DNA from 2 places in the Streptomyces sp. NPDC016309 genome. Region 2 is predicted to be linked to the other one. Evidence: riboswitches for the same ligand, from Rfam matches in the RefSeq annotation. Region 2 holds a riboswitch; the other holds the start of a gene.

Region 1 (5,376 bases), on a different contig from region 2:
ACCACTGGATGGCCGACCCCTCGCCGAGCCGTCCGACCCGGCTGGTCGCCCAGCGGGACCGGATGATGGCCCACAATCTCCTCGCCCTCGCGGAACGCGGGCCCACCCTGGTGCACGCCCACAACTCCCACCTCCAGCGCCGGAAGAGCTCGATGCGGATGGGCGGCGCGCCCCTGGAGTGGTGGGGCGCCGGCGCCCTGGCCGGCGCGCGGCTCGGCGCGGAGTACGCCTTCGTGGCAACGGCCCTCGGCACGATCCGGCACCAGGGTGTGGACGCTCCGCCGCCGGACACCGTCGAGGGACTGCTGTACGGGCTGCCGGGCGACCGTTGCGTCGTCGACACCGCACAACTAACCACCGCCCTCGGGGACACGCCTCCCGCGCCCCGCGTGTCACCGTGGTTCGGTTACGCCCCCCTCGACCCGGCACACGTGTCCGACCCGGACGCGCTCGTGTTCGTGAAGGACATGGCACGGAGGTAGGACGAGCACCGCGCACGCGTCGTGAGCCCGGCATGATCGGCCGGACACGACCTAGGCCAGCAGGACGATCGCCACCGCGCCCAGCACGTCGACCACACAGCACCATTCCGACCAGGCGCGGGGGACGACCCGGCCGGTCCGGTGGTGCGCGAAGTCCCAGACGCCGTGGGCCAGCCAGCCGGCGGCGACGACGTACAGACCGAGGGTGCCGTCGACGGCGAGCGCGGCCGCGCTCACGGCCGTGAAGCCGGCCAGGCCGGTGAGCTGGAGGGCCAGGACGCCCGACGGCCGGCGCAACTCCCCACGCACCACGCCGAAGACCAGGTAGCACGGGACCATGACGGCGAGGAGGCCCGCCAGCACTTCCCGGGGCGGTACACCGTCGCCGAAGGTGGCCACCACCACGGCGACCGCCAGGAGGGTGGGCCACCGGTGGCCGAGGGCCCGCAGCGCACCGGACGCACCGCCCCCACGCCGGACGCCCGTCGTGCCCGGCGTGTCCGTGGCGCGCCGGGAGATCGGCGCCGGGCCGGCGCGTCCGGCCGGCGTGGGGCCCGTGCCGTGGTCACGGCCGGGCCGCGTGGAGCGGATCGTCATGGCGTCTCCCGGGAGCGAAGGGGCGGTCCGTCCACTGTCCGGCACGCTCCGGCCGGATCGCACCGCGCGGCGGCACCGATGTCCGTGGCCTTGGGGTACCGGTCCTTCCGGCATAGGGTCGGCCCATGGGGGAACGGCTCACGGGGCGCCGCCCCGCGACGGAACGGCTGATGGTGGTCGTCGGCTACGAGGCGACCGAGCTGCTGGACATCGCGTGCGTGACCACCGGGCTGGCCATGGCCAACCGGGTCGGTGCGCCGGACCCGCCGTACCGGGTGCGGGTGGCCGGCCCGGGCGGCGGGCCGGTCGTCTGCGACTCGGGGCTGAGCCTCAGTTGCCAGGAGTCGCTCGAACGGCTCGTGGGACCGCTGGACACCCTGATCGTGTCGGGCGGTTCGGGTTTCGAGCGGGCGGCCGCCGATCCCCGGCTCGTGGGGCACGTCCGCCGGCTGGCGGAGGTGAGCCGGCGGGTGGCGTCGGTGTGCACCGGAGCGGGCGTCCTGGCCGCGGCCGGGCTGCTGGACGGCCGGCGCGCCACCACCCACTGGCGGTTCGCGTCCCGGATCGCCGCCCGGCACCCCGAGGTCACGGTGGACCCCACGCCCATCTACGTACGCGACGGGAACGTGTACACCGCGGCGGGCGTCACCAGCGCGCTGGACCTGACGCTGGCCTTCATCGAGGAGGACCACGGCCCCGAACTGGCCCGCCAGGTCGCCCGCGATCTGGTGGTGTATCTGCAACGGCCCGGCAACCAGGCGCAGATGAGCCTGTTCACCGCCGCTCCCCCGCCCCGCAACGCGCTGGTGCGCACCCTCGTCGAGTACGTCACCGCCCACCCGGGCGGCGACCTGCGCACGGTGACACTGGCCCGCCGCGCCGGGGTGACGCCACGTCACCTCACGCGGCTGTTCACGGACCACCTCGGGCAGGCACCAGGGCGGTACGTCCGGCTGGCCCGCGTCGAGGCCGCCGCCCATCTGCTGGCGTCGACCACCCTGCCGATGGCGGGCGTGGCGGCCCGGTGCGGCTTCGGCACCGCCGAAGCGCTCCGCCAGGCGTTCACCGGCCGGTACGGGATCTCGCCCTCGCGCTACCGGGCCACCCGGAACCCGCGCTCGTCCGCCCCGTAGGATCGTCCGGTCATCACCGCGACGGGAGACAGGAAGCCGGTGCGAATCCGGCACGGTCCCGCCACTGTGACCGGGGAGTGGACCCCTCGAGGAGGCCACGCACACCGCGCGGGAAGGCCGGGGGAACGTCGATCCGGGAGTCAGGACACTGGCCTGTCGCGGGCCCGATCCAAAGGAGCGCGGACTCCTCAGGAGGCTTCACGTGGACGACGGCACGCACCGTCCCTTTTCTCCCTTCCCGTCCCTGCCGCCCACCCGTCGGCCCGTGCCGCGGCCCCGCGTCCCGGAGCCCCGCCGCGCCCCGCGGTGGCGGGCGGCGGCCGTGGCCCTCTCCACCGTCCTGACCGCCGCCCTGCTGAACGGGTGCGGCGCCGGCGCACAGGGCGGCGACGGCGGCCGGCGCACCACGGCCACCTCCGTGCGGGGCTTCCCCGTCACGGTCGACAACTGCGGCGTCAGCACCACGTACGACGAACCACCCTCCCGGGTGGTCACCATCCACCAGCACCCCGCCGAACTGATGCTCGCCCTCGGGCTGAAGGACCGGATGGCCGGCACCGCCTTCCCCGACTCGGCCGTCCTGCCCGCGTACCGGAAGGACTTCGAGGCCGTCCCGCGACTGGCCGACAAGGAGCCGTCCTTCGAGACCGTCCTGGAGGCCGAGCCCGACTTCGTGTACGGCGGCTACGGCAGCGCGTTCGCCGAGAACGAGGGGCGGTCCCGCAAGGCGTTCGCCGACGCCGGCATCGACACGTACCTCAACCGCGAGTACTGCGGCAAGGACCGGGTGTCGATGGACGACACCTACGACGAGATCCGCACCATCGGCACCATCTTCGGAGTGCCGGAACGGGCCGACGCCCTGATCGCGGGGCTGAAGCGGCGCATCCGTGCCACCGGCGAGGCGGTCGAGGGCGCGCCGGCGGTGCCGGTGTTCGTCTACGACAGCGGGGACAAGTCCGCGTTCACCGCGGGCGGCAAGGGCCTGGGCAGCGAGATCATCCGCCTGGCCGGCGGACGCAACGTGTTCGCGGATCTGGACGCCGTGTTCGGTGACGTGTCCTGGGAGCAGGTGGTCGCCCGCCGGCCCGAGGTGATCGCGATCTACGACTACCGCGGCTCGGGGAGCGTGGAGCAGAAGAAGCGGTACCTGCTCTCGCAGCCGGCGCTGGCCGATGTGCCCGCCGTCAAGAACCGGCGGTTCGTGGTCCTGCCGCTCACCGCGACCCTCGTCGGTGTGCGTCCTCCGTACGCCGTCGAGGACCTGGCCCGCGCCCTGCACCCCGAGCGCTTCCGGTGACGGCCGCCGCGCCGGCCCGTGCCGTGACGGGCGCGCCGGCCCGCGCGCCGAGGGGACGGAGGGCGTTCGCGAGTTCGCTGGTGGTGCTCGGTGTGCTCCTGCTGCTGTCGGTGACGGCGGGGCTGGCCATCGGTTCGGTGCGCGTACCGCCCGGGGAGGTGTGGGGCATCGTGGCGCACGCCCTGGGGGCCGGACCCGAGGAGCCGGCGTGGTCCCGTGCGCGCGAGACGATCGTGCTGGACGTACGGGCACCCCGCGTCCTCCTCGGGGCGGTGACCGGCGCCGGGCTGTCGGTGGTGGGCACGGCCATGCAGGCCCTGGTGCGCAATCCGCTGGCGGAGCCGTACCTGCTGGGCGTGTCCTCCGGGGCGTCCCTCGGCGCGGTGGCCGTGATCGTGTCGGGCGCCGGTCTCTTCGGGGCGGTGTCGCTGTCGGTGTCGGCGTTCGCCGGGGCCCTGGTGACCTTGCTGCTCGTGTACACCACGGCCCGCGCCGGGGGGCGGATCACATCGGTCCGGCTGGTGCTGGCGGGCGTGGCGGTCGCCTCGGTCCTCACCGCGGTGACGGATCTGCTGCTGCTGACCGCCGACCGGGGCAACCAGGCGCGGGAGGTCCTCGCCTGGACGCTCGGGGGGCTCGGTGGGGTCCGCTGGGCGACGTTGTGGTTGCCGGCGGCGGCGTTGCTGCTGGGTATCGGGGTGCTGCTGGTGCAGGCGCGTTCGCTGAACCTGCTGCTGGCGGGCGAGGAGGCCGCCACCACCATGGGGCTGGACGTGCCGCGTTTCCGGGTCCGGATGTTCGTCCTGTTGTCCCTCGTCACCGGTGTCCTGGTCGCGGCGACCGGACCGATCGGTTTCGTGGGGCTGATGCTGCCGCACGTGGTGCGTCTGTTCGTCGGGGGCGACCACCGGCGGGTGCTGCCGACCGCGGCGCTGGCGGGAGCGGTGTTCCTCGTCTGGGCCGACGTCGCGGCCCGGACGGTCGCCGCGCCCATGGAGATCCCCGTCGGCGTCCTGACCGCACTGTGCGGTGGACCGTTCTTCCTGTGGCTGATGCGCCGGGACGCCCGGCGGACCACCGATCGAGGAGTGGCATGAGCACCGACCGTCTTTCCGTGGAGGGCCTCACGCTGACCGCCGGCGCCCGCCGGCTGGTGCGGGACGTCACGCTGAGCGCCGGGCCCGGTGAGGTGATCGGGCTCGTGGGTCCCAACGGCAGTGGGAAGTCCAGCCTGTTGCGCGCGGTGTACCGGGTGCTGCGGCCCGGCACCGGCAGCGTGCGTGTGGACGGGACCGACGTCCGGTCCCTGTCCGCGCGGCGGCTGGCCCGCACCATGGCCGTGGTGGTGCAGGAACCGGGCGCCGACTTCGACCTGACGGTGCGCGAGGTGGTGGCCATGGGCCGCACCCCCCACAAGCGGCTGTTCGACGGAGACACGGCGGAGGACGCACTGCTGGTCGCGTCGTCGCTGGCGTCGGTCGACGCGGCGGAGCTTGCGGACCGCCCCTTCGACCGGCTCTCCGGCGGCGAGCGGCAGCGCGTGCTGATCGCCCGGGCGCTGGCACAACAGCCGTCCCTGATCGTCCTGGACGAGCCGACCAACCACCTCGACGTGCGTCACCAGCTCGACGTACTGGGGGTGCTCCGCCGGCTGCCGGCCACGGTCCTGGTCGCCCTGCACGACCTCAACCTGGCCGCCTACTACTGCGACCGCCTCCATGTGCTGCGGGACGGCGAGGTGGTGGCCTGGGGTCCGCCGGGCGAGGTGCTCACACCGCGCCTGCTCGCCGAGGTGTACGGAGTGACGGGTGAGGTGGTCGTGCATCCCCGGACGGGGGCCCCGCACGTCACCTTCCTGCCCGGG
Region 2 (5,376 bases):
CCCCATCAAGCTCGGCGGCTTCGACGAGATCTTCAGCAAGGCGGGCGAGGCCTACGCGCAGATCAACCCGGCGACCGACAAGCCGCGCGGCGCGCTGGTGCCCGGGGAGATGGGCCAGTGGGGGTACGCGACGCTCGCGCTCGGCTCGGCGCTGGCGCTGTTCATGTACCCGCACTCCATCACGGCGACGCTGTCCTCGCGCAGCCGTGACGTGATCCGCCGCAACACCACCATCCTGCCGCTGTACTCGCTGATGCTGGGCCTGCTGGCCCTGCTGGGCTTCATGGCGATCGCGGCCGGCGTGAAGGTGCAGAACGGCCAGCTCGCCATCCCGCAGCTGTTCGAGGACATGTTCCCGGACTGGTTCACGGGCGTCGCCTTCGCGGCCATCGGCATCGGCGCGCTGGTCCCGGCGGCCATCATGTCGATCGCCGCCGCCAACCTGTTCACCCGCAACATCTACAAGGACTTCCTGAAGCCGGACGCCACGCCGGAGCAGGAGACCAAGGTGTCCAAGCTGGTGTCGCTGCTGGTCAAGGTGGGCGCGCTGGCCTTCGTGCTCACCATGGACAAGACGGTCGCCATCAACTTCCAGCTCCTCGGCGGCATCTGGATCCTCCAGACCCTGCCGGCGCTGGTGGGCGGCCTGTTCACCCGGTGGTTCCACCGCTGGGCGCTGCTGGCCGGCTGGGCGGTCGGCATGGTCTACGGCACGGCGGCGGCGTACGGCGTCGCCAGCCCGACCCAGAAGCACTTCGGCGGCTCGTCCGCCGAGATCCCGGGCATCGGCGAGATCGGCTACATCGGTCTGACGGCGTTCGTCCTCAACGCCCTGGTCGTGGTGGTCCTGACGTTCGTGCTCCGGGCGACCAACGCGCCGGACGGCGTCGACGAGACGTCCCCCGGGGACTACACGGCCGACGCGGGCGACCCGGGCGTGAAGGTGGAGCTCCCTCCGGCCACGGCGGGCGCCGGGCACTGACCCATCCGCGTACGAGGGCCGTCGTGCCTCCCCCGGTGGGGGCACGGCGGCCCGTTCGTTGTGCACTCTGGCCCCATGGACATCACCATCAGGGCGGTACGGCCGGAAGAACACGAGACGCTCGCCGACGTCACGGCCCAGGCCTACCTCGGCGACGGGTTGCTGGCCTTCGGGGAGAGCGACGAGTACCTGATCGAGCTGCGGGACGTGGCCGGGCGCGCCGCGCGGGCCGAGGTGCTGGTCGCGGTCGCGGAGGACGAACGGGTGCTCGGGGGCGTGACGTTCGTCCCCCGGGGCGGCGGTCCGTGGGGCGGGCACGCGCGGGACGGGGAGGCGGAGTTCCGGATGCTGGCGGTGGCGCGGGCGGCCCGGCGGCGCGGCGCGGGCGAGGCGCTCGTACGGGCGTGCGTGGAGCGGGCGCGGGAGGTGGAGGGGTGCCGGCGGCTGGTGGTGTCCTCGTGGCAGTCCATGCGGGCGGCGCACCGGATCTGTGAGCGGCTGGGGTTCGACCGGACCCCGGAACGGGACTGGCAGGCCGCTCCGGGCGTCACGCTCCGCACCTACGCCGTGGAACTCTGAGCCCCGGTCGACACAACATGTGGGGGGTGCCTCAATCGGCGCCCCCCACATGTATGCTCGTCCTCGCTGTCGCCGCAGGGGAATCCGGTGCAATTCCGGAACTGTCCCGCAACGGTGTGTTGGTGTGCCTCTGGGTACGTACGAGTCCGAAGACCTGCCGACAGCGCGCCCGGACCGTCCGGCCCGGGTGCCCAGACGTCCGGGCCTCGCGGAGTGGGCCGGTGGACGCGGTGCCCTGCGCCCCCGTACCCGGGCGTGCCCGCTCCCCTGCCCGCGCCGCCGGTGGCCCCGAGCCGAGCGAGGGAGAGCCCCCACGTGACCATCGCGCCAGCCGATCCGGTTTCAGCGATCGAGAGCGACGGAAACGACGGACCCGGGACCGTACTGCTGCGGACCCTGACCGACCTCACCGCCGATCTGCCCGACACCGACCCCGGCCGGGTCGCCGCCGCCGCGCTGCGCGGCCGGCACGCCGGGTCCGACGAGGCGGAGCTCCGGGAGCTCGCCACCGAGGCGGCCGCCGGTCTGATCGCCGAGGACCCGGCGTACTCCCGGCTCGCGGCGCGGCTGCTGGCCCGGACCATCGCGGAGGAGGCGGCGGGGCAGGGCGCGGTGGCGTTCTCGGCGTCGGTGGCCGTCGGGCACCGGGAGGGCCTGATCGCGGACCGCACGGCCGCGTTCGTCTCGCTCCACGCGGACCGGATGGACGCGCTGGTCGACCCGGCCGGGGACGACCGGTTCGGCTACTTCGGGCTGCGGACGCTGTACTCGCGCTACCTGCTCCGCCACCCGCTCACCCGCAAGGTGATCGAGACGCCCCAGCACTTCATGCTGCGGGTGGCGGCGGGCCTCGCCGAGGACGACTCGGTGCGCGCCCTGGACGAGGTCGCGGCGCTGTACGGGCTGATGAGCCGGCTGGACTACCTGCCCTCCTCCCCCACGCTGTTCAACTCCGGCACGCGACACCCGCAGATGTCCTCGTGCTACCTGCTGGACTCCCCGCTGGACGAGCTGGACTCCATCTACGACCGCTACCACCAGGTCGCGCGGCTGTCGAAGCACGCGGGCGGCATCGGCCTGTCGTACTCCCGCATCCGGGCGCGCGGTTCGCTGATCCGGGGCACCAACGGGCACTCCAACGGCATCGTGCCGTTCCTGAAGACGCTGGACGCCTCGGTGGCGGCAGTGAACCAGGGCGGGCGGCGCAAGGGCGCGGCGGCGGTGTACCTGGAGACGTGGCACGCCGACATCGAGGAGTTCCTGGAGCTTCGGGACAACACCGGTGAGGACGCCCGGCGCACCCACAACCTGAACCTGGCGCACTGGGTCCCCGACGAGTTCATGCGCCGGGTCGACGCCGACGCCGAGTGGTCGCTGTTCTCGCCGGCCGACGTGCCGGAACTGGTCGACCTGTGGGGCGAGGCGTTCGACGCCGCCTACCGCGCCGCCGAAGCGAAGGGCCTGGCCCGCAAGACCATGCCCGCCCGGGACCTGTACGGCCGGATGATGCGGACCCTGGCGCAGACCGGCAACGGCTGGATGACGTTCAAGGACGCCTCCAACCGCACGGCCAACCAGACGGCGCAGCCGGGCCACACGGTCCACTCCTCGAACCTGTGCACCGAGATCCTGGAGGTCACGGACGACGGGGAGACCGCCGTCTGCAACCTGGGCTCGGTGAACCTCGGCGCGTTCGTCAGCGGCGGCGACCTCGACTGGGAGCGGCTGGACGCGACCGTCCGCACGGCCGTCACGTTCCTGGACCGGGTCGTCGACATCAACTTCTACCCGACCGAGCAGGCCGGGCGCTCCAACGCGAAGTGGCGGCCGGTGGGCCTGGGCGCGATGGGCCTCCAGGACGTGTTCTTCCAGCTCGGGCTGCCGTTCGACTCGCCCGCGGCCAGGGCCCTGTCGACGCGTATCGCCGAGCGGATCATGCTGGCCGCGTACGAGGCGTCCGCCGACCTCGCCGAGCGCAACGGCCCGCTGCCGGCCTGGAAGAAGACCCGTACCGCGCGCGGGGTGCTGCACCCCGACCACTACGACGTCGAGCTGAACTGGCCGGAGCGGTGGGAGGCGCTGCGCGCCCGCATCGCCGAGGTCGGCATGCGCAACTCGCTGCTGCTGGCCATCGCGCCGACGGCGACGATCGCCTCGATCGCGGGCGTGTACGAGTGCATCGAGCCGCAGGTGTCCAACCTGTTCAAGCGCGAGACGCTGTCGGGCGAGTTCCTCCAGGTCAACTCCTACCTGGTGGCCGAGCTGAAGCGGCTCGGCGTGTGGGACGCGAAGACCCGTGAGGCGCTGCGCGAGTCCAGCGGCTCGGTCCAGGGCTTCACCTGGATCCCGGCCGAGGTGCGCGAGCTGTACCGGACGGCGTGGGAGATCCCGCAGCGCGGCCTGATCGACATGGCGGCGGCCCGTACGCCGTTCCTGGACCAGTCGCAGTCGCTGAACCTGTTCCTGGAGACGCCGACCATCGGCAAGCTGTCGTCGATGTACGCGTACGCCTGGAAGCAGGGCCTGAAGACGACGTACTACCTGCGCTCGCGCCCGGCGACCCGGATCGCCCGCGCGGCCCGGGCGTCCGTCCCCGTCCCCGCGCAGGTGACCCCGGAGGACGCGGTCGCCTGCTCCCTTGAGAACCCCGAGTCCTGCGAGGCCTGCCAGTGATGTCCGCTTCCCCCGAGAAGAACCTGCTCGACCCGGGTTTCGAACTGACCCTCCGCCCGATGCGCTACCCGGACTTCTACGAGCGCTACCGGGACGCCATCAAGAACACCTGGACGGTGGAGGAGGTCGACCTCCACTCCGACGTGGCGGACCTCGCCAAGCTGACGCCCGGTGAGCAGCACCTGATCGGCCGGCTGGTCGCGTTCTTCGCGACCGGTGACTCGATCGTGGCGAACAACCTGGTGCTGACGCTGTACAAGCACATCAACTCCCCCGAGGCGCGGCTGTACCTGTCGCGGCAGCTCTTCGAGGAGGCCGTGCACGTCCAGTTCTACCTGACGCTGCTGGACACCTACCTGCCCGATCCGAAGGACCGGGCGGCGGCGTTCGACGCCGTGGAGAACATCCCCTCCATCCGGGAGAAGGCGCAGTTCTGCTTCCGCTGGATGGACTCGGTGGAGAAGATCGAGCGGCTGGAGACGAAGGCCGACCGGCGCCGCTTCCTGCTGAACCTGATCTGCTTCGCCGCCTGCATCGAGGGTCTGTTCTTCTACGGCGCCTTCGCGTACGTGTACTGGTTCCGCTCGCGCGGTCTGCTGCACGGCCTGGCGACCGGCACCAACTGGGTGTTCCGCGACGAGACGATGCACATGAACTTCGCGTTCGAGGTCGTGGACACCGTCCGCAAGGAGGAGCCGGACCTCTTCGACGATGCGCTCCAGCAGCAGGTCACCGACATGCTGCGGGAGGCCGTCGAGGCGGAGCTCCAGTTCGGCCGCGACCTGTGCGGTGACGGCCTGCCGGGCATGAACACCGAGTCGATGCGGCAGTACCTGGAGTGCGTGGCCGACCAGCGCCTGACGCGTCTGGGCTTCGCCCCGGTGTACGGCTCGGAGAACCCGTTCTCCTTCATGGAGCTCCAGGGCGTCCAGGAGCTGACGAACTTCTTCGAGCGCCGCCCGTCCGCCTACCAGGTGGCGGTGGAGGGCTCGGTCGACCTCGACGAGGACTTCTAGGAGGTCTTGTCGATCAGACCGGTCGTGCGCCGAGCGTCGCCGCGGGCCCGGGTGAGGGTCCGCGGCGACGGGTGTCCGCCGGGCGCCGCGGCCCGCGCAACTGGCGGTCGACGGCGCGCTCCCGGG

Evidence for each region. Region 2 has a riboswitch for cobalamin ahead of ACF068_RS01665 (ribonucleoside-diphosphate reductase subunit alpha). Riboswitches for the same ligand answer to the same signal wherever they lie in the genome.
Region 1: linked by a shared signal. The riboswitch ahead of ACF068_RS10595 (ABC transporter substrate-binding protein) and the one ahead of ACF068_RS01665 (ribonucleoside-diphosphate reductase subunit alpha) in region 2 are both predicted to bind cobalamin.

The regions. Positions count from the first base shown of each region.
Region 1 covers NZ_JBIBSG010000003.1:612,858-618,233, reverse strand. The annotation lists gene ACF068_RS10610 (erythromycin esterase family protein) at 1-482, shown strand, start outside; gene ACF068_RS10605 (hypothetical protein) at 534-1,079, opposite strand; gene ACF068_RS10600 (GlxA family transcriptional regulator) at 1,205-2,212, shown strand; cobalamin riboswitch at 2,209-2,369, shown strand; gene ACF068_RS10595 (ABC transporter substrate-binding protein) at 2,415-3,512, shown strand; gene ACF068_RS10590 (FecCD family ABC transporter permease) at 3,536-4,609, shown strand; gene ACF068_RS10585 (ABC transporter ATP-binding protein) at 4,606-5,376, shown strand, end outside.
Region 2 covers NZ_JBIBSG010000001.1:376,997-382,372, forward strand. The annotation lists gene mctP (monocarboxylate uptake permease MctP) at 1-982, shown strand, start outside; gene ACF068_RS01660 (GNAT family N-acetyltransferase) at 1,058-1,561, shown strand; cobalamin riboswitch at 1,581-1,738, shown strand; gene ACF068_RS01665 (ribonucleoside-diphosphate reductase subunit alpha) at 1,877-4,234, shown strand; gene ACF068_RS01670 (ribonucleotide-diphosphate reductase subunit beta) at 4,234-5,250, shown strand; gene ACF068_RS01675 (hypothetical protein) at 5,264-5,376, opposite strand, start outside.